One region of the Alteromonas sp. MTD1 genome, then DNA from elsewhere that is predicted to be linked to it. Evidence: predicted binding sites of a transcription regulator. Region 1 holds the regulator's gene; the other holds the start of a gene.
What was found. The regulator FNR, encoded in region 1, switches genes on or off when oxygen is low (the NO sensors DNR and NnrR bind a similar motif). The targets are predictions, from matches to a motif close to TTGATCTAGATCAA.
Positions count from the first base shown of each region.

Region 2: a site for FNR is predicted at 6,052-6,065, ahead of ACGHAV_RS13140 (PRC-barrel domain-containing protein). Genes of this name have one in related genera too.

Region 1 is NZ_BTGG01000001.1:354,785-371,052, forward strand. It holds gene cobB (Sir2 family NAD+-dependent deacetylase) at 1-163, shown strand, start outside; gene ACGHAV_RS01565 (LysE family translocator) at 173-799, shown strand; gene ACGHAV_RS01570 (stress protein) at 887-1,618, shown strand; gene ACGHAV_RS01575 (glucosaminidase domain-containing protein) at 1,611-2,402, shown strand; gene ACGHAV_RS01580 (DUF2987 domain-containing protein) at 2,399-3,043, shown strand; gene ACGHAV_RS01585 (patatin-like phospholipase family protein) at 3,035-4,063, opposite strand; gene ttcA (tRNA 2-thiocytidine(32) synthetase TtcA) at 4,064-5,023, opposite strand; gene uspE (universal stress protein UspE) at 5,139-6,062, opposite strand; gene fnr (fumarate/nitrate reduction transcriptional regulator Fnr) at 6,200-6,940, opposite strand; gene ACGHAV_RS01605 (sulfite exporter TauE/SafE family protein) at 6,990-7,649, opposite strand; gene ccoS (cbb3-type cytochrome oxidase assembly protein CcoS) at 7,652-7,906, opposite strand; gene ACGHAV_RS01615 (heavy metal translocating P-type ATPase) at 7,908-10,349, opposite strand; gene ACGHAV_RS01620 (FixH family protein) at 10,349-10,828, opposite strand; gene ccoP (cytochrome-c oxidase, cbb3-type subunit III) at 11,004-11,957, opposite strand; gene ACGHAV_RS01630 (cbb3-type cytochrome c oxidase subunit 3) at 11,974-12,135, opposite strand; gene ccoO (cytochrome-c oxidase, cbb3-type subunit II) at 12,137-12,742, opposite strand; gene ccoN (cytochrome-c oxidase, cbb3-type subunit I) at 12,758-14,191, opposite strand; gene ACGHAV_RS01645 (hypothetical protein) at 14,498-14,899, shown strand; gene bfr (bacterioferritin) at 14,982-15,449, opposite strand; gene bfr (bacterioferritin) at 15,449-15,925, opposite strand; gene ACGHAV_RS01660 (cation:proton antiporter) at 16,065-16,268, opposite strand, start outside.
Region 2 is NZ_BTGG01000009.1:55,152-71,419, reverse strand. It holds gene ACGHAV_RS13175 (ATP-binding protein) at 1-624, opposite strand, end outside; gene ACGHAV_RS13170 (hypothetical protein) at 614-853, opposite strand; gene ACGHAV_RS13165 (sigma-54-dependent transcriptional regulator) at 871-2,199, opposite strand; gene ACGHAV_RS13160 (exopolysaccharide biosynthesis protein) at 2,643-3,248, shown strand; gene ACGHAV_RS13155 (LysR family transcriptional regulator) at 3,261-4,187, opposite strand; gene ACGHAV_RS13150 (rhodanese-like domain-containing protein) at 4,243-4,593, opposite strand; gene ACGHAV_RS13145 (ArsR/SmtB family transcription factor) at 4,779-5,090, shown strand; gene ACGHAV_RS13140 (PRC-barrel domain-containing protein) at 5,195-5,926, opposite strand; gene maoP (DUF413 domain-containing protein) at 6,135-6,491, opposite strand; gene ACGHAV_RS13130 (hypothetical protein) at 6,884-7,051, shown strand; gene ACGHAV_RS13125 (LysR family transcriptional regulator) at 7,179-8,009, shown strand; gene ACGHAV_RS13120 (DUF2750 domain-containing protein) at 8,084-8,434, shown strand; gene ACGHAV_RS13115 (ribonuclease J) at 8,573-9,955, shown strand; gene ACGHAV_RS13110 (EAL domain-containing protein) at 10,135-14,319, shown strand; gene ACGHAV_RS13105 (AMP-binding protein) at 14,543-16,222, shown strand.

The sequences.
Region 1 (16,268 bases):
TGGATTCGTGCAGGTAGCACAAGACGCTGGCGCATACACGATAGAAGTGAACTTAGCGCCAAGTGCAACCAATGCACTTTTTGATGAATCTATAACAGGGTTAGCTAGTGCTGAAGTGCCAGCGCTTGTAGAGAAAATAATAAACAGCACCGCTGGTTTATAAAGGGTTGATATGCCGTATTTAAATGAATTTCTAACTATCGCAATAGTGCACTTAGTTGCTGTAGCAAGTCCGGGCCCCGACTTTGCAATAGTTGTGCGAAATAGTGTGTCTTATGGGCGAAAAATTGCCATGTATACCAGTGTAGGCATTGGAGCGGCAATACTGTTGCACGTTATCTATTCACTTGTTGGTTTAAGCGTTGTAATTGCTACTACGCCATGGCTATTCCAAACCTTTAGTTACTGCGCTGCCGCGTATCTTCTTTACCTAGCTTTTGGTGCACTTCGAAGCGGGCCTCCTAAGCGTTCTGATGTGGATGTAGATGCTAAAGCTTTACCGGAAATTTCACCTACAAAAGCATTGTGGATGGGGTTTCTTACTAACGGATTAAACCCAAAAGCAACACTGTTTTTTCTTACACTGTTTACCGCCATAATCAGCGTCGATACACCGTTTACTGTTAAACTGGGCTATGGAATCTACCTTGCGCTCGCAACAGGATTATGGTTTTGCTTTCTTTCGTATTTGCTAAGCACCAGTAGAGTTGCGGAGTTGTTGGGTAGAAAGGGGTATTGGCTTGACCGTGCAATGGGCGTTCTTCTTGTTGGCTTGGCGTCTAAATTAATTATTGGTTAGATTGCTAGTTACCGCCATGCAAGCATTCGATGACGTTAATTGTTATAATTGTGCCGATTTAGCGGAAAGTAACATAAAGAGTAGCGAGTGAACGACGTACAAAAAGATAAACTGCAGCAAACACTTAACAGACAATACAATTTTAATGTTAAGCAAATACTGTCTAACGCCGCATCCTTAACGAAACTAAATTACAGTGCATTACTTCAAGGCAGCGTCGTATTGTTTTTAACCTTTGTCGTCATAGGGCTATTGGCACAGCCTTATATTACGGTGAATAATGACGGCACGTATGTGTTTCAGCATCAATCGATTATTGAAATCATCGCGATATGTATTGTATCTCCACTTGTAACGGGTCTCTACATGATGGGGGTAATGAACGCGAGAGCGCAGAAAACATCGGTATTCACTGTTTTCAGCTTTTTTCCGTTGCTTTTCTTACTCGCCCTTACGCAGTTAGTAAACAGTATCCTTGTTCAGTTAGGGCTGGTGTTACTTATCATTCCAGGGCTGTATTTTTATCTTGCATCGTCATTTTCATTAATGCTGGTAGCAGATAGAAAGCTCACACCAATAAGCGCTATTATTCTATCTTGCCGAGTTTTTAATGCTTACTGGACGCAAATTGCAGCAGTTTACGGCGTACTGTTCCTGCTTTTTCTTACCGCGCCGCTTACACTTGGTTTTTCATTGATCTGGGTATTGCCTTTTTATTTCAGTGTTATGGGTTTGCTATATCAAGAACTTATTGGCGAGCAAGAGGGAGGCAAGGAAGCACCAATTAATGATGTCAATGAGTCTCGATTTGATGCATAAAAGAGAAACGTCAAAAATCGTTTTAATCACGCTAGGTGTTTTAGCGGTTATCGTAATTAATGCCATTATTTTTACCGACCAAGAGCTCGATATTTTAGAGGTACCGAAAACAGTTGAGGCCCATAAACCTGTGCCTGACTTTTCGGTTTACACTAATGTAAAAGAAAAGAAGGCAGCGTTTTTCAATTATCTTCGTCCAGAGGTTGAAAAACAAAACGCCTATTTGCTCACTCTCCGCCATTATATTCAAACACTTTACCGAAAAGTCCTGGTAAACGAGTCACTGACCGACGACGATATCGAGCGCTTAACGTGGTTGGAAAACGAGTATAGAGTTAAAGCAAAGCAGCCGCTTCAAAAAAAGTTAGAAGCACTTATGCTGAAAGTCGATATTCTTCCTGTTGAACTTGTATTAGTGCAGGCTGCAAATGAGTCTGCATGGGGCACTAGCCGGTTCGCACGTAAAGGATACAACTTCTTTGGCCTATGGTGTTTTTCTAAAGGTTGTGGGTTTGTACCGAGTAGACGTAGCGATGGTGCATCTCACGAGGTGGCGAAGTTTGAAAATGTTTCACGCGCAACGTATACCTATATGCGAAATATAAACCGACACGATGCTTATGAAGACTTACGGGAAATTCGCGGCAGATTACGCGCTAATCAAATACCTATTACGGGCGTTGCGCTTGCTGAAGGGCTAATGAATTATTCAGAGCGAGGAGCCGCTTATGTGGAAGAGCTTCAAACCATGATTCGATTTAACGAGGAGTTTTTAACCGAATGATACGTGCAGCTTTATTACTAGTGTCATCGCTGACTGGCCTAACCAGCTTAACCGCACATGCTGAAACTATCGACGTAGAGTACAGCCGTTTCTATAGCCATGTTAAAAAGTTAGATAACGAGGATACACAAGCGCTTCAATTTGCATTTGGTTTTGTAAGGGTTGGAGAAGGGCGTCTATGTGGTATAAACAACGCTGAAATAGTGACTGATAAACAAACGTTACCTCTAGAGGTAAGCAATGAAGGGCGTTTTACCGTGCCCACTGAAAAAGCCCTTAAGCTAGCCAATGCACTTGTTCGAATAGATTTGAAAGAAGCGGCGAATGTATGTGATATGTCAGTCCAGCTTGAAACGAAGGCCGAGTATCTAAAGCAATACTATTCACAGGAAGAGCTAACTTTTCTGTATGAACAATACGCAGCGTTCTTTAATGAAATGGGTAGCTTCCTGTCGTTCCTTATGCCGTCTGTTAAAGGCCTAATGATTCAATTCGACGACAAAAACTTAGATTTCATTACGCCACAGGGCGTACAAATAAATAATGGTGTACTTCAGCTAGAGCAGCAGTGGATAAGCGAAGCGAAGGGTTTAACATTACCCCGTGCGCCGCTTCGCATTACGGCTATGGCATCAAGTTGATAACTGATAGCGTATTTGCTCTGCCAATCGTGAAATAGTTTCTTCACCTTTTGCGCAGAGCTCCTGAGCCCTATGAAACTCCATTATTCCAACATCAGTAAGCTGGGGCTCGATAAGGATATCAGGTGGGTCACCGGCCAAACGTGAGCGAGTAACTCGTGCCTGCAATATTTCTAACGAAGAACTCATAACGCTCATGATCCCAGGTGGATTGCGCTTACTGGCTTTTGCTGGCACTTCTTTTACTTCTTCTTCAATTTTTTCAATTACATCAGACGCCACAGAGCCCTCTGTTTTTTCTACACCTTCCACTTCGTTTTCGATAAGTTTTTGATCGTCATCGACTTCATTCTTATCGTCTTTCGAATCGGGGGAAAACCATTGACGTAGTACGTTTTGACTTTTAGTAAAGAAGTCTTCCGTTTTTCGTTGATTTTCTTCATGATCGTTGCGTAGTTTTTCTAAGCGCATGGGCCTAAAATCAGCGTTTAAGTTAACGGCAATAACAAAGTCTGCGCCTAATTGTCGACATAAATTTACAGGTACAGGGTTAACTACTGCACCGTCCACAAGCCATCTATCACCATGTGCTACAGGGCTAAATAACGCCGGAATAGCACAGGATGCCTGAATAGTGTCGCCTATGGGGCCGGAGTTGAAAACAACTTCTCGGCCGGTGTATAGGTCTGTAGCAACAGACGCAAACGGCTTTTGCATTGCTTCATAAGTCTCTACACAAAAATCTGCTGCAAGCTTATCAAACACTTTCTGGCCGCTAGCAATACCACCACGACGCAGGCCTACACCCATGAGTGCAAGTACCTGCCAATCGCTTAGTGAACACGCCCATTCTTTTAACTCTTCAAGCCTACCACTTGCGTAAGCAGCACCTACGTACGCACCAATTGAACAACCGGCTACAACGTCGATGCGTACGCCAAGTTTTTCGAGTGCTTCAATTATACCTATGTGGGTCCAACCGCGCGCTGCGCCTGCGCCTAACGCAAGTCCTATTTTCATCTATTTGGTTTCCATGATGTTGACGACTTCAATGGAGTTATCGGTATCAACCATTTCGGCATTATTGATATCAGTAAAAGACGGTTCATCAAACCCAATGTCGCCATCTTCTACAGGGCCATCCTGAGTAGTAATTGATTTGAAGTCATGAAGATTACTGTCGATTAAGTGCGAGGGCGCTACGTTTTGAAGCGCTCTAAACATTGACTCAATTCTCCCAGGAAAGCGTCGATTCCAATCTTGTAGCATCGCTTTTATATTCTGACGCTGCAAGTTTTCCTGACTTCCACATAAGTTACATGGAATAATTGGAAACTCGACGGCCTGAGAGTACTTCTCGATGTCCTTTTCGCTGCAGTAGGCAAGGGGACGAATTACAATGTGCTCGCCATTGTCACTCACAAGTTTAGGCGGCATTGATTTAAGCTTGCCACCATGGAACATGTTCAAAAAGAAGGTTTCTAGCATGTCGTCTCTGTGATGACCTAGGGCAATTTTAGTTGCGCCTAATTCCTTCGCAGTTCGATATAAAATGCCTCGGCGCAGCCTTGAACACAAAGAGCACGTTGTCTTTCCCTCTGGAATTTTGTCTTTAACTATAGAGTACGTGTCTTCTTCTACAATTTTGTAGTCCACACCAATGCTATCAAGGTATTCTGGCAATATGTGCTCTGGAAAACCTGGCTGTTTTTGGTCAAGGTTTACCGCTACGATGTCAAAATGAATAGGCGCAATTTTCTTAAGGAAAAGTAAAATATCAAGCATGGTGTAGCTGTCTTTACCGCCAGATAAACACACCATTACTTTATCGTTGTTTTCAATCATGCCAAAATCGCCAATGGCTTTACCCACGTTACGGCGAAGTCGCTTCTGAAGTTTGTTGAAATTATACTTTTGCTTGCTTTGTGCTGCGTTTGATACCGCATCGTTAGCACTAGCACTGTTTGTGCCTAAACTCATAATTAACTTGCTTGTTTCGTTCTAAAAACGCCATTATACAATAAAGCGTGTTTTCGAAACCATGTTTGCTGACGTTAATTTATGGACATAGCGTGGTAAAACGCTACTTACTTTTTTATTTTGCTAGTGGTGAAACAAAACCATCTGGCTTTATAGCTAAAACGTCACAATTGAGTTCATCAATAACGTGTTCCGCAGTGTTTCCTATTAATGCCGCAGATATGCCTACGCGCCCCACAGTACCAATTATTACAAGCTCTGCATCAATGTCTTTGGCAACTTGCGGTATCACTTTTTCAGGGAGTCCCTCTTTCACGATACATTTTTCATCGGGAACACCATATTTAAGCGCGTGTGCCTGCATCTCTTTGTTGTGGTGATCCTTAACCGCATTGTGATAGTTCTCAGGGTCGAACTCTGGCACTTCAATTGCAACATTAAGCGGAGTGGTTGGATAGCTATTAACTAAATTCACATTGCCTTTGAGTAACGTGGCGTAATCGTTTGCGATAAGTGTAATTTTATCATTTAAGGCAGCGTGTTCGTTGTCTTCACTACCCACGTTAACTGCAGCGATTATCTCGCCGTTTTCTGGCCAGTCGTGGTCTTTTACTAATAACACAGGGCAGGGGCACTTACGCATTAAATGCCAATCAGTTGGCGTAAACAACACAGACACCAAGTCGTCATGTCGCTTTGTGGCTTTTACAACAAGGTCAACTTTGTCGTTTAGCGTATAGGAAATAATTGATTCGTACGCGCGATTATTCCACTCCACCACGATATCGGCTTCTTGGAACCCTAAAGCATTCAAGTGGTTCTTTAACCACTTAGCTTGTTCATTGGTAACCGCGTCGCGCATTGACTCACGCTCATCGCCGCTTAACATTGTGGTCATGTCGTAAGAAAGGTCGTACACCACTAACATAGCAGTAACCGAAGCGCCTGTCTTTGCGGCTAGTTCAAACGCCCGGCTTAACGCAGGCTGGCTGTCTCGTTCAGTATCAACAATCGCTAAAATATGTCTACACTCAATCATGTGATGTCCCGTTAAAACGAACCATATATGTTTAGTGTAAACGACAAACTCGAAAACGAAAGTTGAACTAGATCAATATTTTGCTAATTCAAAAGTTAGTGGGTAGCGAGCTTGTGCACAAGTTATATAGTGCAGGCCTAGCCGTTGCACACAATACTGGGACCGTTTAAAGCCTCTAGTTTCTCGTTTAAGCGGTCAAAGTTCTTGATAGTAATAAGTCTGCCGTCTACCTTAATAATATCTTCTTTCTGAAAACGACTAAGTAAACGACTAATTGTTTCTATGGTAAGCCCTAAATAATTTCCAATTTCGTTTCGTGTCATCGTTAGATGGAATTCACGATGTGAGAAACCACGCTCTTCGAAACGTTGTGATAGATGAGAGATAAAATACAACAAACGCTCTTCTGCTGTACGCTTATTAAGTAGCATGATCATGTCGTGATCTTGTTTAATTTCAGCACTCATAAAGCTTAATATTTGATGTCTTAGTTTCGGGAATTGCACCGACATTTCATCAAGAGTTTCGTAGGGGAGTTCACATACCATTGCCGTTTCCAGCGCTTGTGTATAGCTTTGGTGTTTATTCTCTCGCAGCGCATCAAAGCCTATGATATCGCCTGGAAAATGGAAGCCGGTGATCTGTTCCTCGCCTTCGTTATTGGTTAGAAAAGACTTAAAAGAACCCGTGCGCACAGCAAATAAAGAGCGAAATGTATCGCCCGTACTAATTAATATATCACCTTTGTGAAGGGGCTTTTTACGCTCGATAATGTCATCTAAAGATTCAATTTCAGTTTTATTCAGTGCCACAGGTAAACACAAATGGCTAAAACTACAGTTCTGACAGTGAATTGAAAACTGGCTTCCTGCGCTCATGACAAGACCTCACAATAGTTATGGTTATTTGCCAATAATACCGCAAGCTTTAAAGGATTGCCCGATAAATCAAAAGCACTGAATATAAAGCCATTAACACCGCAATGACTTGTCGGGTAACAGTATGTTGAGAACCACGTAGCAGAAGCTGGCTACCCGCGCTGGCGGCCAACAATGTTGGTAAGGTACCCAACCCAAAAAACAGCATTAACGCCGCACCTTGCAACGCATTACCTGCGGCTAAAGACCACGTAAGTGTAGAATAAACAAGGCCACAAGGTAGCCAGCCCCAAATAATACCGTAAGGAATGGCATGCATTGGTGATTTAAAAGGAAGAAACTTTTTAGAAACAGGTTGAAGCTTAGAAAACAAACCTTTACCAAACGATTCTAGTGCGGTTAAAACAGTCCACCACTTTCCTAGATAGCACGCTAATAACAACAGCATAATACCGCTTAACAGCGTAAGAACATAATTTGCCAAAGGAATAAATTCAGACGCCATGTGACCAATTGCACCGGTAAGCGCACCTGCAACGGTATAGCTAAATATGCGCCCCAAGTTATAGGCAAGTGTATAGGGAAGTGGGTTAGCATCTTTTGGGGAAACCATTCTTAGCGCGGCTACGATACCGCCACACATTCCAACGCAGTGCACACCGCCGGCAAGACCAATGAGAAACGCAGATAGATAGTTAATACCTTCCATATTTAGCGCTTCGATTCTTTATTTACTGTTTCTTGGTTTGCGCTACCCATGTTTTGTTTTTCTTCTTTACGCTGCAAGGCTTTTCGCTGCTCAGCGAGTTTTTTCTCTTCAGGTGGAAGGTCGTCATCAAACAAAATACTGTAACCTTGACGATCTAAATCTTCAAATTGATTAGATTTTACAGCCCAGAAAAAAATAACAATTGCCAACGCAACGATAATGATAGCAATGGGGATAAGGACGTAAATTATGCTCATTCTATTTGCCTAAAAGCCGCGTTGAATTGGTTACAACAATAATACTGCTTAACGACATACCCACAACGGCCATCCAGGGTGATAAAAGCCCAGTAACTGCAAACGGCAGAACTAATACGTTGTAGCCAACAGCCCAGCCGATGTTTTGTCGAATCTTTTGTTTCACTTTGTGTGCGGTTTCAATAAGCTGAGGCACAGACAAAAGTTGATCGCCCAGCAAAATAACGTCGGCGGCAGTTTTTGCTACATCGGTTGCGTTGCCAACAGCTATAGCAACATCTGCACTGGCAAGTACAGGAGCGTCGTTAATACCGTCACCCATCATCATCACTTTTTTACCCTGACGCTGCATTTCGACTACCGCATTGTATTTTTTGTCAGGCGTAAGCCCGCCAAGTGATTTAGTAATGGGTAACGAATGCGTGAGTGTATTTACATTGTCTTGTGTGTCACCGCTTAACACGACTAGCTCATGAGATTGTGACAGTACGTTAAGTGTTTCTTGCGTATCTTCACGAAGGCTGTCATTCACTACAAAAGCAGCCAACAGTTGACCGTTTACCGTTAAAAACACATTAGCATCGATGTTCACATTTTGCGGCGCTACATCGCAAAATAAAGCCGTACCCATTAAACATTTTGCTTCATTAATCACCCCAGCAATTCCGCCGCCAGGGGTTACTTCAAATTGGCTAACTGTAAATGCTTCAGCTTGATCATCAGGTGCTTGCTTGGCGTTCTTTTCACTACTAGTTTTAGGTGAAGTGGACTTTAAAAAGGCACTTGCTATAGGGTGTTCTGAACGAGATTCTAACGCTTTGGCAAGGGCCAACATAGTTTGTGCATCCACACCTTCAGCAAACCAGGTTTGAGCCAGTGTGAACTTGCCCTTCGTTAATGTACCTGTTTTATCAAGAGCAATAGTCGTTATGCTGGTTACCTGCTCTAACGCGTCTGCACGTTTAAGTAAAATACCTTGTCGATTAAGTTTAGCCATTGCACAGGTCAATGCGGAAGGAGTGGCAAGGCCTAAAGCACAAGGGCATGTAGCCACCAACACAGATATCGTAATCCAAAAAGCCTCTGTACTGCCTTGCAAGGACCAGTATCCATAGGTGCAAGCTGAGATTACGAGTACGGCGACGACAAAATATCGAGAAAAGTTATCGGCAAGCTGTGCCGCTTTAGGTTTACTGGCCATTGCGCTCGATTGAAGGCGAACTATTTCATTAACCAGCGCATGCTTTAGTGTTTTGGTTACTGATATTGTTAAACTACCGTCTTGGCAAACAGTACCGCCGTATACAACGCTGTTTTGTGACTTCGATACAGGATTAAACTCGCCCGTTAGCATAGACTCGTCAACCGATGCGCGACCTTCTAAAACCTGACCGTCAATGGGGATGGTCTCGCCCGGCTTTACTAACACTACATCGCCAACAACTAAGCGCTTTGCTAGCACATCGGTAATTGTACCATCGGTAAGCAGTTTACTTGCTGATACCGGCACATGCTGCATCATATTTGCTGATATTTGTGCGGCTCTATGTCTACTTCTGTGTTCTAAAAAGCGACTAAGAAGCAACAGGAATATAAACATGCAAATAGTTTCAAAATACACGTCACCGCGCTCTAAAAGGGTAGAGCGTATGCCTGCCAAATAGGTACCGAATACCGCTATGGTTACCGGCACATCCATATTCACCGTTCTAGCGCTTATCGCTTTTACAGCACCTAAATAAAAGGTGCTTCCAGAATACAATACTACAGGCGTGGTGAGTGTTAACGCTACCCAATGGAAATATTGCTTAGTTTCTAGCTCGATGGCACCAAACCAGTCAAAGTACAGACCAGTCATTAACATCATCACCTGCATGGTCATGATGCCAGCCAAACCTAATTTTTTTAAAAAGGTTTTCTGCTCTCGTTTATAGCTAGCCTCATGCTCATCAGGTTGAAACGGGCTTCCTTCGTAGCCAATGCGTTTTAAGGTTGAAAGAATTTGACTGAGCTTTATTTCAAGCTCAGACCACGTAATTAACGCTCGACGTTCTTGAACATTTACCGCAACCTGTTTGATGCCACCAACCTTAGACAGCTGCTTCTCAATAAGCCAACCACATGCTGCACAAGTAATTCCTTCAAGCGTCAGCTGAATTTGCTTGTGTTTGCCCTCATCAAAAACGAACTCTTCTTGTAGAGCAGGGTCGTCGAACAACGCTAGCTTATCGAGTTTGGTTAAAATGCCATCATCTGACTTTTTGGCCGGCTCTGTTCTGAATTGGTAATAGTCTTCAAGCCCGTTGTTTACGATAGCCTCAGACACGGCTAGGCAACCGGGACAGCACATGTCTCTTTGTTGGCCTAGTACAACGGTTTGAAACTGACCTATGTCACTGTTAGCAACAGGCAGGCCGCAGTGGTAGCAATCTTTATGTGACATTATGGGTTGAACTTTATAGCACCAGGTTGTGGTAACACCAACGTGTTTTGAATTTTCCAGTTTTCGTCAAAAGGCGTTAGAGAAACGCGCCACTTTCCATCTAGGTTTTGCTCAACAAACCCACGATAAATTCCGTTGGCATCGCGTGAAAGCAATACGCTTACATCGCGTTCTTCCAATGTAACATGATAGAAATTAAGCTTTACCGCATTGCCTTCTTTTGGAATACCAGAATGAAACTCAAGCGCAATACTGCCATCGTTGATTGTTAAGTCTGTTGTTATATTAAGGCGCTTAGCCACAGCTTCCTTGTCTAGACTCGCGTTGATTGCTTTACCTTCTTTGTAATAGTCGTCTATCACAAGGCTGTCTTCAGTAGAGATGGCCAAATTTAAAAGCACGCCGCCCATAATAAGGGTGGCTACTGGAACGGCAATTAAAAACCAGGGCCAGAATTCTTTATACCAAGGTCTGTTCATGTATATGAAATCTCGTAGTTACTGCATTAACGTTTTTATGGCAAATCTTGATTCACAAGATTTAGCATAAATACACTAGAGTAGGGTTAACACACGATACTTACTGGCTTGTATTTTCTCATAAAAAAAGCCCCGTGGTAACGGGGCTTTCGCGTCATTTTAATGATTTAGATCATTAATCATTTGAAAGGCTGTATACATAAGCTGCTACAACGTGAATCTTGTCATCACCTAAGGTCTTCTTAAATGATGGCATTACGCCGTTTCTGCCGTATGTTAGCGTTTCTGTAACCGCTCTGTGGCTGCCGCCGTATAGCCAGATGTTATCTGTTAGGTTAGGCGCACCAAGCATTTGGTTACCTTTACCGTCCATACCGTGACATGCTGCACAAGCTGCAAAACGCGCTTTACCCGCTTTTGCAAGCTGAGGGTCTACATCGCGACCGCTTAGGCTTAGTACGTAGTTTACTACTTCGTCGATGCCGTCTTCACCCATCGCATCTAACCACGCAGGCATGGCTGCTTTACGACCAAGTTGAAGGGTTTCAACAATTTTCGCGCCTGAGCCACCGTACAACCAATCGTCGTCGGTAAGGTTAGGGAAGCCGCCGTTTTGACCACGTGCATCAGAGCCGTGACACTGAGAGCAATTTTGTAGGAATAAACGCTGTCCTACTTTATTTGCTTCCGGGTCTTTTGCCAGTTCTTCTACAGGTACTGCCGCATAAGCTTCGAAAATTGGGTCAAATTTTTCTGCCGCAAAGTCTAGCTCGCGGTCATACTCAACCAATTTACCTTGCTCTTTCGCTTCAATACGCGCTTGAAGAGACTCTTCTAACGACTGAATATTCTGGTTTGAACTTCTCCAACCTAATAAACCTTCGTAAGCACCTAAACCAGGATACAGAGCTAGGTATAAGAAGCCCCAAACGATGGTAATGTAGAACATGATTGTCCACCAACGGGGAAGCTGGTTATTCAGTTCCTCGATACCATCAAACTCGTGTCCCATTGACTCGCCTTCAGCTACACCTGTCTTATTAGAAAGGCACCAGCGTAGAAGGAAGTAGCAACCAATGATTAACCCTAGAGTTATCACTGAAATCCAAATTGTCCAAAACATACTCATGAGTTTAAGACTCCTGCTAATCTTCTTTTGATTTTTCTTTTTCTTCGTCTGCAAACACTAGGTTTGCAGCTTCATCGAATTTTTTCTTGTTACGGCTGCTAAACGCCCACCACACAATACCGATGAAGCTAACAAAGACGATGACAGTAAAAATGCTGCCTACTATTCCTTGGTCCATATTATTTCAAATGTGTGCCAAGAGATTGAAGGTAAGCAATAAGGGCTTGCATTTCTGTTTTACCCTGTACTGCGGCTTTCGCGCCCGCGATATCTTCGTCGGTGTACGGAACGCCGAATCCACGGAATACTTCCATTTTTTCGCCTGTTAACTCGCCGTTAAGCGTGTTTTCCGCAAGCCAAGGGAAACCTGGCATGTTCGACTCAGGTACTACGTTACGAGGATTTAGCAGGTGAACACGGTGCCACTCGTCACTGTAACGACCACCAACACGTGCTAGGTCAGGACCAGTACGCTTAGAACCCCATAGGAAAGGGTGCTCCCATACTGATTCGCCAGCAACGCTGTAGTGACCATAACGCTCAGTTTCTGCGCGGAATGGACGGATCATTTGGCTGTGACAACCAACGCAACCTTCACGGATGTAGATGTCACGACCTTCCAGCTCAAGTGCAGTGTATGGACGTAGGCCAGTTACAGGTTCCATCGTTTGCTGTTGAAACATCAACGGCGTAATTTGAACCATGGCGCCGAAGCTTATCGCTACTAGGATAAGAACGGTAAGTAGGCCGACATTTTTTTCAATTAACTCGTGTGCATTTTTCATTATTCTGCTCCTTAACTACGCTGGCTGAGTCGCTGGCTCTGCAGCGATACTACCTTTAGGGGCACGAACGGTCTTCCATGTGTTGTATGCCATTACAAGCATACCAGCCACAACGAAACAACCACCAATGAAACGAACTACGTAGAACGGTTTAGACGCTTCCAGTGACTCTACAAAGCTGTAAGTAAGCGTACCGTCAGCGTTAACTGCGCGCCACATTAGACCTTGAAGTACACCAGACATCCACATTGCAACGATGTAAAGCACAACGCCAATGGTTGCAAACCAGAAGTGCACGTTAACCAATCTAGTGCTGTACATAGCCGGCTGACCGAACAGAATTGGGATTAGGTGGTAAATCGACCCGATTGATACCATTGCAACCCAACCTAGTGCACCAGAGTGAACGTGACCGATGGTCCAGTCTGTGTAGTGAGATAGTGCGTTAACGGTTTTAATTGCCATCATTGGACCTTCAAAGGTAGACATACCATAGAAAGACAATGAAACAATAAGGAAGCGCAATACAGGGTCTGTACGAAGCTTATGCCACGCACCTGATAGCGTCATAATACCGTTAATCATACCGCCCCAAGATGGAACGAATAAGATAATAGACATCACCATACCAAGTGACTGAGTCCAGTCAGGTAGGGCAGTGTAGTGAAGGTGGTGAGGACCAGCCCAAATATACAGAGAGATAAGTGCCCAGAAGTGAACAATAGACAGTCTGTAAGAGTAAACTGGGCGACCAGCTTGCTTAGGTACAAAGTAGTACATCATGCCTAAGAAGCCTGCAGTTAAGAAGAAACCTACCGCATTGTGGCCATACCACCACTGCATCATGGCGTCTACGGCGCCTGCATACAATGAATACGACTTAGTGAAAGATACCGGAATAGCCATGCTGTTACCAATGTGCAGAACTGCAACGGTAAGCATAAACGCGCCCAAGAACCAGTTCGCAACATAGATGTGCGAAACCTTACGGATAACGAGGGTTCCGAAGAAATTGATGATATAAGCGATCCAGACCAGTGCCAAAAGAATATCAATTGGCCACTCTAATTCAGCGTATTCTTTAGAGCTTGTTAAACCCATTGGAAGGGTGATTACAGCTAAAACAATAACGGCCTGCCAGCCCCAGAAGGTAAACGCGGCAAGTTTGTCACTGAACAGTCTTACCTGGCAGGTACGCTGAACGATGTAGTACGACGTTGCAAATAGCGCACAGCCGCCGAAGGCAAAAATTACGGCATTAGTGTGCAACGGACGCAAACGTGAAAATGTTAGCCATGGTGTGTCAAAGTTAAGCATAGGTGCAAATAATTGCGCAGCAATAAATACCCCTAGGCCCATACCAATGATACCCCAGACTATGGTCATGATGGTAAATTGCCTAACCACTTTATAATTGTAGTTAGGTTGTGCTTGGCTTATTTCACTCATTTTAATGAATCTTCCACTTCAAATGAACTATGGTATCCAACTGCCAAAATAGTGCGGTCGAGACGTGTATCAGCAAGAGATTACGCTTCACACCGAGCCCGGAAAGAGTAATAATTATTGTCTCCAAGCCAGTTGGTACGCGGATGATAAAGTTTTTAGTTACAAAAAGATACCATAAACTACTTAAGCTTGATCTCCGTCAATGAAGAAATACATAAAATTTAAGAAATGCTAATTAACCATAACAGTAAACGATCAAAATTTTTACATTCTCAGCTTCCACTGTTAGCAATTGTGGTTGTAACAGTGTGCGTTTTTCTTGCACATAAATTTCAGCAAACTGCGTTTGACGAGACAAATGTAAGTAATGGAATAGGTAATAGCTGCACGTTTGTCAATGAAACTTGCGAATTCTTAATCGGTAATGACATAGCCATTGCTCACTTTTCTGACAAGCCCGTTGCTGAAGAGTCGGTCACTGTCACATTTTCAATTCCGCCAAATCATGTAGTGGAAAGTGCCTGGATAGAGGGTGTTAATATGTATATGGGAAAAATTCCAGTGCTACTCGAGCAGGGGCCGCAGGGTAAATGGTCAGGTTGGTTTATGCTAGGAAGTTGCAGTGAACCTGTTATGCGCTGGCAGCTACGGCTAAACATTGCTTCAGAGGAATCACCTGCTTATCTTTATTTCGTTACCCAACAATAAAGCATTGATAGCGTTAGGCACACAAATTACACATAAAAAAAGACCAGCTAAAGCGCTGGTCCTTTTCTCAACATCATTACTATTACATTTGCGATTGAAGGTAATTTTGTAACCCTAAACGCTTGATAAGACCCAATTGTTGCTCAAGCCAGTGAGCGTGGTCCATCTCTGTATCGTCTAACAAGACAATTAGCATATCGCGAGTAACATAGTCTTTTTCTGTTTCGCACAGCGCAATAACTTCACGAAGTTTTGCATCAACCTCATACTCAACGCGTAAATCGCTTTCAAGCATTTCAGGCACGTCTTTGCCTACTTTAAAGCCAGTGCGCTTTGTCATATCAGGCGTACCCTCTAAGAACAGCATACGCTCAATAAGCTTGGTGGCATGACCGCGCTCGTCATCAAATTCATGGTCAATACGCTCATAGAGTTTGTTGAGACCCCAATCGAGGTACATTTGTGAATGGATAAAATACTGATCCATTGCTGCTAGTTCATATGAAAGTAGCTCGTTCAACCCATTAATGATAGCTTGATTGCCTTTCATTAGTCGTCTCCCATAACTTGTGCTTGCAGGTAGTTCTCAATACCCATCGCGTCAATTTGATATTCTTGCGTTTCTATCCAGTCTAAGTGCTCTTCTTCGTACTCAAGAATATTCTCAAGTAAATCTCTCGACACGTAGTCTTGTTTTTCTTCACACAATGCAATGGCTTCGCGAAGAAGTGGTAGCTGCTCTTTTTCAAATCGAGCATCGCAAGCGAGCATCTCTACCGTGTCTTCACCGATGTAAAGCTTGCCTAGTGCTTGTAGGTTAGGTAACCCTTCTAGAAATAAAATGCGCTCAATCAAATCATCAGCTTGCTTCATGTCTTTAATTGACTTCTTGTAGTTTTTCTCGTTTAACTCAGAGAAGCCCCAATTTTTAAACATACGAGCATGCAGAAAGTATTGATTTATCGAAGTAAGTTCACATGTTAGTACTTCGTTTAACTTTGCAATTACTTGTTTGTCACCTTGCATAGTGAAAACCCTTTTCTAGTATTTCAGCGAAGTGTAGCCCCACTCACGCAAAAAGTCAAAAATTCTTTATAAAACATACATTTACAAACGATAACGAATCTCAATTCAACCATTGTTCGCATTTAGAACTGCATTTCTCTTATGCTTGCTGTTGATGTAATTCTTGAGACTGCGCATAGGCTAGACTCTCTTCAGCAAAACCTAAACCAGCTTCGGTAAAGAAATTGAACACTTTATCTACATGATTTTCATATAAATAAGACACCTCATCTTCATAACGAGCAATTGCGGCAACCTTGCCTTTATAACCCGCGTTTTTGAGTTGACGCGTAATATTCACCGA
Region 2 (16,268 bases), on a different contig from region 1:
CAACAGAAAAACGGCAATGACAAGGAATAGGGTAGTTGCCGATGAAATAATAAGTGTATTTACAGAATCTCGCCTTAGCTTCATAAGGTTTGCTAAGTGCGTACCCTGCATATCACGTTCAGAGTCATCGACTTTTCTGAAAGTGCTCTCGAACTGCTTATATAAAGATAAACCTTCATCGCTGTTTACAAGGTCAATAGCACCTTGAATATCGTCGGACTTCGTTAACTCAACCGCTTCAATCATTTCATTGATTTTACGTTTAGTAAGCGATAGCAAATTGGTTATACGTTGCTTTTGATTTTCGATGTCAGAAGAATAAGAGCTTACCTCAACCTCTTCCATTAATTCGGTGAGGTTGCCTAACGTTTCTTCGTAATCTGCGAGATAATCTGTGTTGTTAGTTAGCATATAGCCGCGTTGCCCCGACTCAACACGGAGTACCGCTACGTGAAGTCGATTAACGGCATTAATCACTCGATTGGTAGTAAACAATCTTGCTTCCAGTGCTGACAAATCATTCAGCGTGCTCACAACATAGAAAGAATTAGCAGTAATAACGCTGATAACGACGATGACAATAATTATCCAACTGTAAATTGAAGACAGCACTCTATTTATCATGTTGTGACGCCAAGTTGTCTTGATGCATTGCTGCCGTCATTTCAGTCAGTTTTGCACTGCAATCTTTTGCGCTAGTAATTATCTTGTCTAAAGCCTGTAGCGCTTTGTCTGCCGGTACATCGCCATTTAGGGCCATTTTTACCAGCTCTGCCTGCATAGAAATTCTGTTAAGCGGTTTTCTGGCGTCATGCACGAAAACGTTTAGTTGCGCCAGTTCATCATCAGTCATTTCATTCACCTTCCGCACTAATCGTCTTTGCTTAAATCGCCATATGCATGAAGGCGGTTATAAAGTGTTTTCGTACTAATACCCAGCATGTCAGCAGCCATTGTTTTGTTGCCATTCACTTTTTCTAATGTTGCGTAGATAAGCTCTTTCTCGACATCTTCTATGGTGCGACCAGCTTGAAGAGCAGGGGTTGTGCTTTGTTTTTGAGCAAAAGGCGATTCGATGGTTTTTGGTAGTTCTAACGTCGCACCGTTTGGGTCGCTCATAATTGCTGCGCGATGAACAAAATGTCTTAGTTCACGCACGTTGCCCGGCCAGTCATAGGCTTGCAGGTTACTAAGCTGTGCTTCTTCCCATTTAAACGAGGCACCATTATCTTTATTAAACTCTTCTATAAAGGTTTTTGCTAAAAGAGGAATGTCTTCTTTGCGTTCACGAAGTGGCGGTATAGTGATAGGGAATACCGCCAATCTGAAGTAAATGTCTTCACGCAGCACTTTGCTTTGCGCTATTTCTTCCATTGTTCTGTTAGTGGCCGATACCACCCGACAATTTACCGGGATAGTTTTTGTCCCCCCCACGCGTATAACCACTTTGTTTTCAAGAACGCGCAGTAAATTGGGCTGCATATCAATGGGCATCTCAGTAATTTCATCTAGAAATAGCGTGCCATCCTCGGCTTGTTCAAACACACCTTCTTTCTTGCCAACAGCACCGGTAAAGGCGCCTTTTTCATGACCAAATAATTCACTACCAATAAGCTCTTTAGAAAACGCGCCGCAGTTTGTTGCAATGTACGGGCCTTCACTTTCAGAAGCGCGGTGTATCGCAGCAGCAACCACTTCTTTACCTACGCCACTTTCACCAAGAAGCATAACGTTGGCACTGGTTTTACTTACTCTGGAGATCAGTTTATACAGATCTTTCATCGCAGGAGATTCGCCAATGAGTAAATCAAAGTGCTTGGTTATTTTGTCTTCGTCAGTCTTAGGCTTTTTCTTTTTACTTAATACTGCTTCAATTTCTTCGCGCTGAATTGGCTTAACGAGGTAATCGATATTAGGGCCACACAGGCCTTTAATGACCTCTTTAACTGATGGGTGACCAGTAATGAGTGTAACGCGAGGTTGTTTTGGCAACGCATCTAGTTCGTTAAATAAGTGTGCCCCGCTGCCGTCTGGTAGCATGAAGTCAAGAAGAACGTGGTCGAACGTTTCTTTGGTTAACCAATCACGGGCCTCTTCAAGCGTGGCTGCAGTAAGTACTTCGTGACCTAAAAATTCAATAATGGTACAGGCAACGTCGGTAAACTCTGTGTCGTCGTCTACAAGTAAGATAGTAAGCACTGATATCCCTCTCTCTTTTTACGCCAAATCTTCACAGCATGTTGTTTATTGTTGGTGTTACTCATATCGCTGTGAAATAACAATTCAAATCAAATATATATATTAATCATACGCTATAGAAAAGCAGTTGTAGACATCAACGGTGCGTTTGCGTTAACAACGTGCTTTTACATAGGCAGAATACAAAAAAACGCATTGCGTTAATTTAATGAAATGGCGTTAAAATTTTCAAATTTGTTTATTCGCTAGTGTGTAGTAGCAAAAGTTATTCCCTTTATTAAAAAATTAATTGGAATAAACGTATGGCATATTTTTCGCACAACTTGTTGGTATTAATAACGCTTAAACACGTTTTATTAGCACTTTTCTTTTCCAAAAAGTTGATTGTTTAGTAAACGGTTTACACGGCTTTTGCGGAGCGTCTCGCTTCAAAGGATTTGATAATGTTTGTAAGAACCATTGAAAGATCAATGACATTAAGCGAGCTTCTTGAAAAGTGGCGGCCGGGTAGAAAACAAGGCGTGCTCGTTTTTTCAACGCTTTGGAAAAGCATGGAAAAACGTGGTTTTGGACCCATGCTTGCACTACCTGCATTCTGGGCATGCACACCCGTCGGCGCCATTCCAGGAGTACCATCGATTGCCGGTGTGACAATATTACTCATTACTCTGCAAATTTTACTTGGGTGTCGTCATCCGTGGCTACCATCAAAGATAATGGCGCTTGAATGCGATGCAAATCAGATAAATACAGTTGTGGCTAAAATTAAGCCGTACGCACAACGCGTTGATAAGTTACTGGTCCCGCGTTGCTTTTTCATGCGAGAACCCGTATTTCGATCTCTTATTGCGCTTTGCTGTGCAGGCTGTGGTTTAATTATGATACCGCTAGAGCTTATTCCGTTTATGGGGTTAATACCGGCCTTTGCTGTTTTGATAATGGCTGTAGGCATGGCAACTGACGACGGCGCTGTGGCTTTAATTGGCGTTTCGATATCACTTTTGGGCTTTCTTTTGGCGTTTGATCAGATTTCAAAAGCATTGGGATAATTTGGAAAATTCCTACATCGATTGACAGCTTTTCATTAGTAAATCTGATGTAGGTAATTGCATAGATTGATAACGTAACTCACCCATAAAAGCACGAGCTGCTGGGCCTAGCGTGTCACCATCGTCGAAAGACAGATAAAGTAGTGCTTTACGTAACGCAGCATTATTGTCTAATGGAAGAGGAACCAGAGTGCCATCTTCAATGTAGTCTTTTGTAATAGCAATGGGAAGCCACGCAAACCCCAAACCCTGATTAATTATATCTAACGATGTTCTAACATGGCTTACAGTCCACCGCTGTTCTGCGCCAAGCCAGCCAACATCTACCTTACGTTCGGCGGAAGAGTCGCGTACTACAATTTGGCGATGTGATTTTAAATCTTCTAGTGTGAGCGTTCTTCCCAATTGGTGAAGAGGGTGGTCTTTATGTGCTACCGCAACGAACTCGATTTCACATAAGTCTTCGCTGAAGCCTGTGGGAAAAACGAAAGGGGAAATCGCCAAGTCTACTTTACCGTTATTGAGCAGTGCATTAGCACCACTAAGTACTGTTTCTTCAATTTCTATTCGTAGTAAGGGGAATTCGGCTGAGACTTTGGATAATACGTTATATAACAATGCTGACGGGAAAATAATATCTACCGCAATTCTAAGGGTGGTTTCCGTTCCGGTCTGAAGGCTATTTGCTACGGCCTCTAATTTTTCAGCTTCGTTTAAAAGAAACGAAGCTCTGCGATACATAAGTTCACCTTGAGGCGAAAGTTTTACTTTGCGGCCCTCGTTTTCAAAAAGAACAACGCCAATCGCATTTTCGAGCTTTTGAACAGCATGATGCACACTCGATTGGCTTTTATGTACTTCTGTTGCAGCTTGATTAAACCCGCCAGCGTCAACCACTGCTTTGAACATGCGCCATTGCTCTAATGTAGATTTAAGCATTGAAATTTTTCTTAATACGATTTTAAAGTGTTATATCACATGCTGCGCGCAAGTGTCATTGAGCCGTGGCGTCCTTAATGGTTTGAACAGAACAAGTGATAACAGAAACGTTCTCATAACCCATATGCAACAATTGTTCTGCGGCTAGCTTTGCACGCATGCCTGAAGCACAAAACAAATATAGCGGCGTAGCAGCATCTTTAACAAGGGCTTGCACTTTCATTTCAAGCACCCCTCGAGGAATAACAACAGCACCACTTACTGACATGCTGTCAACCTCTTCGTTTTCTCGGACATCTATGACAATGCCATTGTTGCCATCTAATTCTGAGCGCGCTTGCGCAGCAGTAACAGTGCGAAGATTGAAGGCAATGTTGTTTATGCGCGTGGTTAAATCGATGAGCATACTTTCACCAGTATCAAAATCACCAAGAAATAAAGTTAATCTAATGTATATGCGTAACCAAGGGCATGCAAGGCTACAGTAACTTTCTCTCATCGCAAATAATGGCAATTTACAGAATTTAGTTATACTTTAGTATAATAGAGCGATACATTTGTAACGTGAATTTTTTCTTTGAGAGAGGGCTTATGTCCGAAGATGCTGTAACGAAATCAGAAGATAGGGTGCAATACGCGGTAGAAGCGGAGTTATTTCTAAAGCAGTTTGCAAATAAAACACGTCTTATGATTCTGTGTTCATTGCTTGATGAAGAAAAGTCGGTAACTGAACTATTAGATGGGAGTAATGTTTCACAGCCTGTTATGTCGCAACATTTAGCGTTATTACGAGAGGCGAAAATGGTGGCAACTCGCCGTGAAGGGCAGACCATTTATTATCGATTATCCGATGAGCGTGTGCAGCGATTAATTGCGTTAATGAACGAATTTTTCTGCAATTAAAATTAAATAGCCAACGAAGGCAAACTTAGGGTGTGATACCTATTTGTGCCTTCGCTGGGATTTTTTCCTTTCATTAAATAAATTTGCTGACGCAGCATCAGTTATTAAATTTCAGATAGAAGCTTTTCTACATATCCAGTTTCAGACAACCTGTCGGTATCTACTTCAGGTCGCTCCAGCAATGCGCTATCAGTCATTCCCACTTTAACGCTGTGTGCTGCCCAATCGATATCTTGGATGTCGGTAGGTAATAGTGCTAGGTGCTTTCCTCCCGGTAGCCAATTATTGGTATCGACAATAAGCAATTCGATACTCCAAGTGTTGCTGTCGATAACGAAATCGCTGATGTGGCCTACATTTTCGTTCGATGTTCTTACTTCATAGCCGCTAACTTCATCGCAGGCTCGAAGGTGATTTTCTTTTTTCTCTCTGGCGTTATTGTCTTCTTCCGCACGCTGTAACTCAACAAGCTCATTGGGGTGCGCAAATTCGCCCCATGCACCAGGGCCAATCCAGTAATAGCCGTATCCGAAATATTTAAAGAGGTTTTCTTCATACTCTCGCGAAACTGGCTTATGTTCGTCGATAGAGGGGCTATTTTTTAGTGTATCAACGGTCATATTGATATTAACGTGACCATCCTCGCAATCGAGTTGAGTGACAGATATAGGGGAGATAACAACCTTTCGGCTGAGTGGAAGCCACGTATTTGTGTCTGCTACCAAATATCTTACTACATGTGTTTCGTCGTCAAAAAGTATATCTCGTATACCGCCAACTTTATCATCGGTTGCGTGTATAGAGTAATGCATGAGCTTGTTTGCACTAATAAACATAGTCTCGCCTCCTTTGCATGGCTTTGAATGCGCTTGTTTTACAATGCGGTACCAGCCGAAAAATAAATGCACTTAGCTAAGTGTAGACATTCCCTCAACTTTCTTCATTTTGTTCTACCATGTTCTTGATTCAGATCATTCTTTTTAAACAAAAAAGCTCGCAAGTTTGCGAGCTTTAATAATTTTTGCATGGGCTTAAAACGCTGTTTTAGGCCACATCAAATGTTTCTTCAGTGTAGTCATCATCATAATCAGACTGATTACTCGCACTGCTATGAAGCGTGTAAAAATGCTTTTTACCTCGTGCTAAGCGAACGTATTTTGCCCACGCTTTTTCAACATTGTTAACTGCGTCAGCTTGTCCATTAACAAACTCAACAAAATGCTGTTCGTCTTCACTTTCTGGCGCAAGCTCTCCACTCTCTAGTGCAAGTAATGTTTTACCAAACTGGGTTAAAAGGTTGGCTTCAGTAATGCTGAAGTCTCCCGATTTTCTAAATCCATAGGGAAATTTTTGACGGTCAATAAATGGCTTTGGTGATAGTCGAATAGCTAAACTTTTCATGGTGTACCCAACATAATTGTCTTGTTCAGCGAACTTTTAAGGCAATTTATAAGAAATTTAAAACAAAAGATTTTTTTCATATCAATAAAAAATTTTTACGCTTAGTTTTCAAGTGCCTAATTATGTTTAATCACATCTCTATGACGCACTCAGCTTTTATTTTTTGAAGCTTATGTTGTTGTTTTTAATGGCTTTGGATTTTGTGTGAAAAGCTGGATTTAACCTAGTTAGATGAACGTTGTTGTTTTCAGCCGCTCATCAAATTCAATAAACTGAGCGCTTACTAATTCATCAAAAATTCTTGTCGCTACGATGATAAAAATTCGTTTTTCATTTTTTTACTTAGGTCAATAATGAAAAGGTGTTTATAACCAAACAACCAAGAGAAATAGATGAGCAAAGACTATCGTTACCAGCGTGATGAATGGGACTCGGTAGAAGAGGACGAAGGTCACGTTAAAAAGTCCACTGGTAAGCGTCATAACGACGTGAAAACCAAACAAAAGCGTGATATTCAGCGCCGTGAAAAGCAACGAAGGTTGCATCAAGAAGCGTATTAAACCAGCGAGTTGGTGAATTTTTGTTAAAGCGTACCGTTTATCGCGGTGCGCTTCTGTGCTTTTGTGTTTACTTGCCGTATTATCTGTGTCAATTTAGCGTCAACGCAAAACGGTTGTTAAATCAAGCATGGATATACGCTTTCTTACCACCTTTATAGAGGTGGCAAAAACTCGTCATTTTGGTAAAGCCGCAGAGAACCTGTACCTTACCCAGTCGGCCGTTAGTGCCCGCATCAAACTTTTAGAAGAATACTTCCATACCACCTTATTTATAAGGCAACGAAACAGTATTCAGCTTACGCAGTCTGGTGAAAAGCTACTTCCGTATGCAAAACAGCTGTGTGCAACGCTAAATGAGGCGAAACAAGAGCTTCAAATACAATCTTCTGAATATGTTGTTTGTGGCGCTACACAGCTTGCTAGTGAAATGCTTCTGCCCAAAACGCTGAGTCATTTACACAACACATACCCGGATTGGTCGGTCAAAGCAGAGGTCTTAACGCTTGACTCTTTATCAAGACAACTGCATGAGCGCGTGACAGACATTGCGTTTTCAACCGAGCCACTTAAATCGGAAGAAGTTAACAGTGAAGTGTTGCTAGAACGTGAGCTAGCATTGTATCGCGTAGGCGTTCAAAAAGACTCGCTGGATGCCGCCGACTTTGTAGCCATAGATTGGGGCGCAAAAGCGCGTGATGTTCTACTTACGTCTTTCCCTCAATTACGAGACGCAAAACTTCGCACCAACTCGCTTACACTTGCATTAAATAACTTGCAAAGTGAAGGGGGTATTGCGGTGCTGCCTACAGATGTAGAAAAGCAATTATCTGCATCGGTATCCATTACACAGATAGCGGCGCTAGATAACGTCTCGCTCAAAGTGTTCATTCACACCATGAAGCAGGTTAGACGGGTAGGCTTGCCTGAAATCATTGCTAGTGTGTCACAAAATAATTAGACCGCGAAGGTTACAGTAAGCAGCTACACTTACTTAATCAAACTTCAACTCAATACGCATTGTGAGAAATTCCTATGTCGGATTTACATCCACTATTAGAAAAAAATGCTGTTCAACGCATGACGTCAAGCTTGGAAACTATTAAGACAGAACAAAAGCTCTTTATTTTAAAAGATGAGCATGGCTGTGTCATGTTAACAACGGACGAAGAAGATGGTGTTCCTGTATGGCCAGATGCATCGCTCGCTCTGCTTTGGGCTACGGAAGATTGGGAACACTGTGAGGCAATGGAAATTTCTACGAAAGACTTCCTTGCGAAATGGGTGCCCGGCATGGCCCAAGATGAATTAATGGTAATAGTATGCCCTGTACCCGGTGAAGACGGGGAAGTGATAACGCCTGAAGAGTTCGCGGAACAGCTGTAGTGTGATCCGGTTAGCGAATGGCGCCTTAACATAGATATCAAAAAGGCGTAAGGTGCTCGAGTGTTCAGGCAACAGTGATAGTTCAACGATACGTGTACTTCTGCATTAAAAGCACAATATTTATGAGGTAAGTTCAGTTTGTTGCAACCATCTTTGGAAGATTTGTGGTTTGTTCCGCTAGGAGGAACCGGTGAGATAGGGATGAATCTTAATCTCTATGGCCATAATGGAAGCTGGTTAATGGTTGATTGCGGCGTATCTTTCGATGAACCTCTCATGCCGCCTTACAAGCAACAGAAAGCTGACAATTCGCTTACCAAGGGGGTTACCCACCGTGTAGTAGCACCCGATCCCTCTTTTATTGCGAATCAAAAAGAAACCCTTGCTGGAATAGTTATTACTCATGCGCATGAAGATCATGTGGGTGCTATTCCGTATTTGTGGCAGAGGCTGCAAAAGCCAATCTATACAACGCCTTTTACTGCAGAAGTCTTAAGGCGTAAGCTCTCTCGAAGTAAATTGGCTAATAAAATACCTATTATCGAAGTTGATGCCGGCAGCACCAAACAAATTGGCCCGTTCTCTGTTACCTGGCTAGAGATAACACATTCTTTACCAGAACCGTTTGCCCTTAAGATTAGCACTGACGCTGGTACGGTGCTGCATACGGCAGATTGGAAAATAGACGCCAATCCAATAACCGGCAAGCCTTTCAATGCAACGCTATACAAAGCGTTAGCTGAAGAAAATATAATGGCGCTAGTAGGTGATTCTACTAACGCGCCTAAAGCGGGTTTCTCGATTTCTGAAAGAAACTGTTATGACGGCCTACTCAGCACGATAAAGGGCCTCAAAGGCCGTGTTGTCGTCGGATGCTTTGGCAGTAACGTTGCACGATTAATTTCAATAGCACGGGTGGCACAAAAGACTAATCGTTATGTAGGTCTTTATGGTCGCTCACTAGTGAACATGTATGCTATTGCTCGCCAGCAGGGTATATGGCCAGATGATCTTCCCATAGCTGACCCAAGCCATTTAGGATATTTACCGCCACATGAAGTGCTTGCTATTGCAACGGGTAGCCAAGGGGAGCGCAACACGGCACTTTCTCGTTTTGCCAAAGATACGCATCCCCATCTTCAATTAGATAAAGGCGACACCGTACTATTTTCTTCTATTGTCATTCCAGGTAATGAAGTTAGCGTTAAAAAGCTAAGTGACGCCTTAAAAGCGAAAGGCGTTTCTGTTATCCATAGTGAAGACAGCCCACTGCCCATCCATGCAAGCGGCCACCCTTGTGCCGAAGAATTGAAATTAATGTATCACTGGGTCAAGCCGCAAATCGCCATTCCTGTACATGGAGAGCACGAGCATTTGCAGGCTCATGCAGATATTGCCAAAACGTGCGGAGTAAGTAAGCACTATGTAGGTCAGAATGGTGACTTATATCGCATTGCTCCTCAGCCAAGTATTCGTCGCCAGGTAGTGCCCGTAGGTCGTGTGCCAGTACAGCAAGATTAAGTGTTGCTAATCAGTTTACTATCCTGAGTGAATTTTTTGGTAATTATCTATTATTAATCAATGATTTAGGTGTTGTTCTGTTATGTAAATAAGAATGCCTTCTGCATTGCCCATCTTTAAAACAATCTGGTACACTTGTACGCAAAACAACAATAATGAATTAAAGCGACCCTCTTGGTATGAAATGTTTTAGTTTCCTTTCACTGCTCCTTCTTTTTATTAGCGTGCACGCTGACGCTTCGCCAAGGCTAAACAACCCTGTTTTCCAGTCTCTTTCTACTAAGAATGGTTTGCCGCAAGATATTGTTACTGACATTGAAATAGATCCGTCCGGTTTCGTATGGATAGCAACCGAGGGTGGCCTGGTTCGTTGGGATGGTGTTAGAACGCGACGTGTAACCGGCCCTGATAATTCCCTTGTAGACGCGTACATCAATAAGCTGTCGTTACAAGACTGTGATGCACTATGGTTTAGCGTTTATGGGCAAGGTGTTTTTTACCTAGATTTGGCAACGCAAGAAGTTGTGCAACTAGAACCCACAGCATATAAAAATTTCGAAGACTTCACGCAATATGCCCAAGACTTTCATTGGCAAGATGAGGACAATATTGTTATTGCACTCTCCGAGCAAGTGCAGCGCTACAACGTTAAAACCAAAACACTTGAAACTCTCGCCATATTGCCCGATGAAGCGATAAAGAACTTCCAAAGCATTCGCGCTGCTATGGTGGTGGAAAATATTCTTGTAATGGCAACTACTGCAGGTGTTTACACAAAGGTGTTAGACGAGCCGAATACGCGATTAGAAAAACTTGATTACTTAAACGGTATTGAACAAAACCTAGACAACGCTAATGCGAAGTTCCTTTTGCATGATGAAGATGAGCGCGTGTGGATATCTACTGTGCAAGGCGTTTATGTTTCCACTGTGAAAGACTTTGTAGGGCAGGTGAGACACAGCGCCCAAAGTCAGTTTAAGGTAGCTATTGCCGATAGAAATGTATGGACGATGGAACAGTTTAAGAGCGATGCGTTTTGGGTAGGCACGAACAAGGGCTTGTACATGCTTAGCGATACCGCGACCGGCTGGAAGAGTGAGCATATCCTTGAACCTCACAACGGTTTTACTGAAGTTTCAGACAAAAAAATAACGGCAATCGAAAAAGACGAAACTAACAATTTGTGGTTAAGCTCTGTTTACGCGGGCGCGCTGTATTTCGGTGTTAAAAGTGCCGATATCTACGCTATTCAGAACCAGCGAAGCGGCAAAGAACAAACACTTTCAAGTCCGGTTGTGTGGGCTTTTGCAGAAACTGAACCAGGTAAAATGTGGGTGGGCACCTCAAACGGGCTTAATAACTACGACTTCTCCACAGGGGAATCTGAGAAATATCTTTACGCGGAAGGCGAAAATACCTACGTAGGTGAAGGTACCATTGAACGAATCATACCCATGCCTACAGGCGAATTGCTGCTTCAAACCTATGACGGTATAAGGTTGTTTAATACCGTCACTGGCGAAACAAGAAGGCCGCCGGTGACAAGTGGTGCAGAAGACACTATTTTTGATGCTTACAGTGCAGGTACGACGCTTTCAAGTGATGGCATTTTATATTTCATCGGTAACGAAAACTTTTACGCTTACGATATAGCTTCATCTTCGGTAAGTACATTATCGCTAGACCCTCGCATTTTCGATATCAATTTCTCTGTAGGCTTTTTGGGTGAGTCAAAATATCACGGAAACCGCCTATTCTTTGCGACTGAAGGTGGTTTGTGGTTAGTCGATCCAAAAACATTCGAGCATGAGATTGTTTATCGCTTCTCAGAACAACAGCGTGGTCAGGGACGCTCGATATCATCTTGGGTAATAGATGACATCGGAGTGTTGTGGCTTGCTTATGACAGTGTGGGCTTAATTGGTGTAGATGCCGACACGTTTGAGCCGCTTTATAATTTAAACGATACCAACATTCTTCTCTCGAACCTTGTTTATGGATTGCAAAAAGATGAGTTGGGCAATATTTGGTTCAGTTCTCACAAAGGGTTGCACAAGTACGACCCGTCCACAGGTCAGATAAAGAACTTTATCTACGGTAGAGAATTAAGTGTTTCTGAATTTAACCAAGGTGCTTTTATTAAGCTAAATGATGGACGCTTTGCCTATGGCTCTACAAGTGGCGCTGTAGTGTTTTCCGCGTCTCAGTTAGAGAGCTTAGAGTCTTCACGCAGCCTTATCAGTAAGCAAACTGCCATCACTCAAGTCGCGGTAGACAACAGGTTAGTGCCACAGCCCATTAAAAACCTGCATGAAAGCCATTTCGATTTGGATTATGAGGACTATGGTTTAACCATTCATTTTTCGGCACTCGCAATGTCGGGCATTGGCAAAGTGAAATATTATTATAAGCTGCTTGATAACGACCGCATTGTTACCGAAGGGTTAACTGAAGACGCTAAAATTACGTTCGCAAATATTGAACCCGGTGAGTATGTATTTTCAGTATCTCCAACGCCTGGCAGCTTTGATTTTACCGTGTTACCCGCCGAAATTACCTTGTCTATGCCTTATGCTCCTCTTCGCTCGCCGTTGGCCTATAGTATTTACGCTACCTTATTGGTGGCACTGTTTGTGGCGTACTTACTTTCAAGGCAGCGACAAATTTACCAACTTCAAAGTGCACAACAACAGGTAACGCTTTTTAGTGATGCATTCAGGCAAACTCGTGATTGGGTTTTAATTTTCGATGAAGATAAGCGCTTGGTTGCAGCAAATCCCGCGTTTGAACAAATATTTGGGTTTAATAAAAGGGAACCTCTTCCTAAGCAGTTAGCAAAGCTATATACACGCTATCCAAATTTAAACCGACAGCTTTCAGGTAAATTACCTGACATGCAGGGAGGCGATTTCTTCAAAGATGAAGCCGTAATTGATGGTGCTGACGGTAAACGTTACGACGTACTAATAGACATAACCGCTGTAAGCGGTGAAAGTACTGCGCCTGAGCACTACTTAATTGTTATCTCAGATATTACTGAGCAAAAAAATGCCGAGCGAAAATTACTTAAAATAGCCACCTACGATAATTTAACAGGGTTGGTTAATCGCACGCTTCTGCTCGATAGACTCGAACATGCGATAGGGCTTGCACGACATCACAATCACAGGGTTGCTGTAATGTTCGTTGACCTTGATAGGTTTAAGGGAATCAATGACTCATTAGGCCATGACTATGGCGATAAACTGCTGCGTATTGTGGCAAATCGTATGAGAAATCTAGTTGCCGATTCCGGCACGGTGGCAAGATTGGGTGGCGATGAGTTTGTTATCGTTATCGAGGAAGTAACCAATGAAGATGATTTAAGCTCATTTGTAGGTCAAATCATCGACTCGGTTGAAACACCGATATCCCTTGCTGAAGAAGTGTTAAGAGTATCTTGCAGTATCGGTGTGGCATTTTATCCAGAGGATGCCTCTGAGCCAGCTGAGCTTATTAAGCAAGCCGATGTGGCGATGTACACTGCGAAAAAAGACGCACTTAGCGGCTTTACGTATTTCACAAAAGACATGAATGAGCGTGCGAAGACCCGCTTACAGTTAGAAAATAAAGTGAAGAAAGCGTACTCAGAAGATGCCTTCTATAACCACTACCAGCCTATTATTGATGCCCGTTCAAACAAAACGGTTGGCGTGGAATTGCTGCTTCGTGGCACGCTTGAAAGTGAACCTTTATATCCTGATCAGTTCATCCCGGTGTTAGAAGAGCTAAAATACATCATTGAAGTAACGCGCAAAGCCATGCGCCGTTCGGCAGAAGACTTAGCAAACTGGTACAAAGACGGTTTTACAGGTTTTGTGTCGATAAACCTTTCAGCGCTGCATTTTAAAACCGAATTCGATTTGAATGGCGTGTTTGCTTTGCTCGATGAATATGACTTGCCAAAAGAAGCGTTCCGCTTTGAAATCACCGAAGGCGTATTGATGGATGACAGCGACAATGCGTTACGTCAAATTCAGCGCTTTGTTGACGAGGGCTTTGTGCTTGCACTTGATGACTTCGGTACAGGTTACTCATCGTTGAGCTACTTAAAGCGTTATCCGTTATCGGTGCTTAAAATTGATAAGAGCTTTGTTAACGAAATGGCGCCGGGTAATGCGAATGAAGCACTTGTGGCTACCACCATCACGCTTGCCACAAGCTTGAACATGAGCTGTGTTGCTGAAGGTGTTGAAACAAAGGAGCAGGTTGAAGAGTTACTGAAAAAAGACTGTTATTTCCACCAAGGCTACTTTTATGCCAAGCCTTGTACAGCAAACGAGGTTAAACCTCTGCTGTTTAAATCGTGGGTAAATCCGCAATAAACATAGGCTTAGAGAGATGGTTCTATTAAGAGATAGGACCATCATAAATCGAAAGTATCGACTATAAGAAATTTCAATTCTACCCGTTATCCCACGTCGTTCGTCGCATAAGAATGTAAACGCTTGTTTAAAAAGCTTGTTATTCTGTTAAAAATAAGGATTATTAGAAGTCTGTGAAATCATTGTAAAAATGAACTACATTATAACAACAAATGAGTGAACTATGCCGCTAGATATGACAGCAGACGCCAACAGCACGGAAGTAATAAAATCGCCATTAACTATGTTATACCACTGGGAACAAACCCGTGGAGACGAGGTATTTCTTACTCAGCCTATTAAAGGTGAATATCACGATCTAACTTGGAAACAAGTAGGAGAGCAAGCGCGCAGGGTTGCTGCTCGTTTACGTGAAATGGGCTTGCCGAAGGGAAGCCGCATAGGCATTTTCTCAAAGAACTGTGCTGAATGGTTTATCACTGACCTTGGCATCATGATGGCTGGGCATATCTCGGTTCCTATCTTTTCAACTGCAGGTCCAGATACTGTTCAATATGTGCTAAAGCACGCAGACGTACAGCTACTCTTTGTCGGAAAACTCGATAATACGGCAGAGCAAGTAGCCTCTATTCCTAGCGAGTATCTAACGGTAGCGTTACCATATCCTAATATTGCGACAAAGCAACAATGGGACGAATTTGTAGATATTGAGCCAATTAGCGACATGCCGGTTCAAGACATGGATGATGTTATGACGATCATCTATACCTCTGGTAGCACAGGCCAGCCAAAAGGTGTTGTGCATAGCTATAACACGGCATGCTGGGCAGCGCGTCGCTCACTTGATCAGCTTGGCATCAATAAAAACGATAGAACAATGAGTTACTTGCCACTTGCGCATATTACCGAACGCGTATTGGTAGAACTTTCGAGCTATTATAGTGGTGGTAAAATACACTTTGTTGAAGATCTCGCTACATTCCAGAGAGATGTTGCCCATTGCCAACCAACATTGTTTATTTCTGTGCCTCGTTTGTGGACTAAGTTCCAAATGGGCGTGCTGGCAAAAATGCCACAGAAAAAGTTAGATGTATTACTTAAAATTCCATTCCTAAACAAAGTGGTTGCGAAGAAAATTCGCAATGGCTTGGGCATTAATAATGCGCGTTTGTGGGCAAGCGGTTCAGCACCTTTGGCGCCAGCGGTTATCGAGTGGTTTGCTAAAATCGGTATCAACATTTCTGAAGGGTGGGGAATGACCGAAAATAGCGCATACGGAACGGGAAGCGTGCCTTTCAGACACGATAAAATCGGCTGTATAGGTCGTCCATATGACGGCGTGGATATTCGCACGTCTGAAGAGGGTGAGATTCAGGTTAAATCTCCATGCAATATGCTGGAATACTATCTAGAGCCTGAAAAAACTGCAGAAGTGTTTACCGAAGATGGTTATCTTCGCACTGGTGATAAGGGCGTTATTGATGCTGATGGCTACGTTAAGATTACCGGTCGTTTGAAAGATATTTTCAAAACCGCAAAAGGCAAATACGTTACACCATCGCCCATAGAAGCCAAGTTCATGGAAAACCCAATTGTTGAGCAAGTATGTGTTACAGGTAATAACCTACCGCAGCCAGTTGCGTTATTAGTACTTAGTGAAGATGCGCAGAAGAAAGACAAAGCAGGTGTTGAAGCAAGCCTGAAGAAAACATTCGATGCCATTAATGCTAAGTTAGAAAGCCATCAGGTAATGGACAGGGTGGTAATAATGAAAAATGAATGGAGTATAGAAAACGACTTGCTTACGCCAACGCTTAAAGTAAAGCGACATGTGCTAGAAGAGCGGTTCGAAGAAATCATTCAAGGGTCTTACAGCGATAAGCTAGTTTGGGTTGATGCTTAAAAAGCACCAACCACCCCATTCATAAAAGGCGCTTATTAAAGCGCCT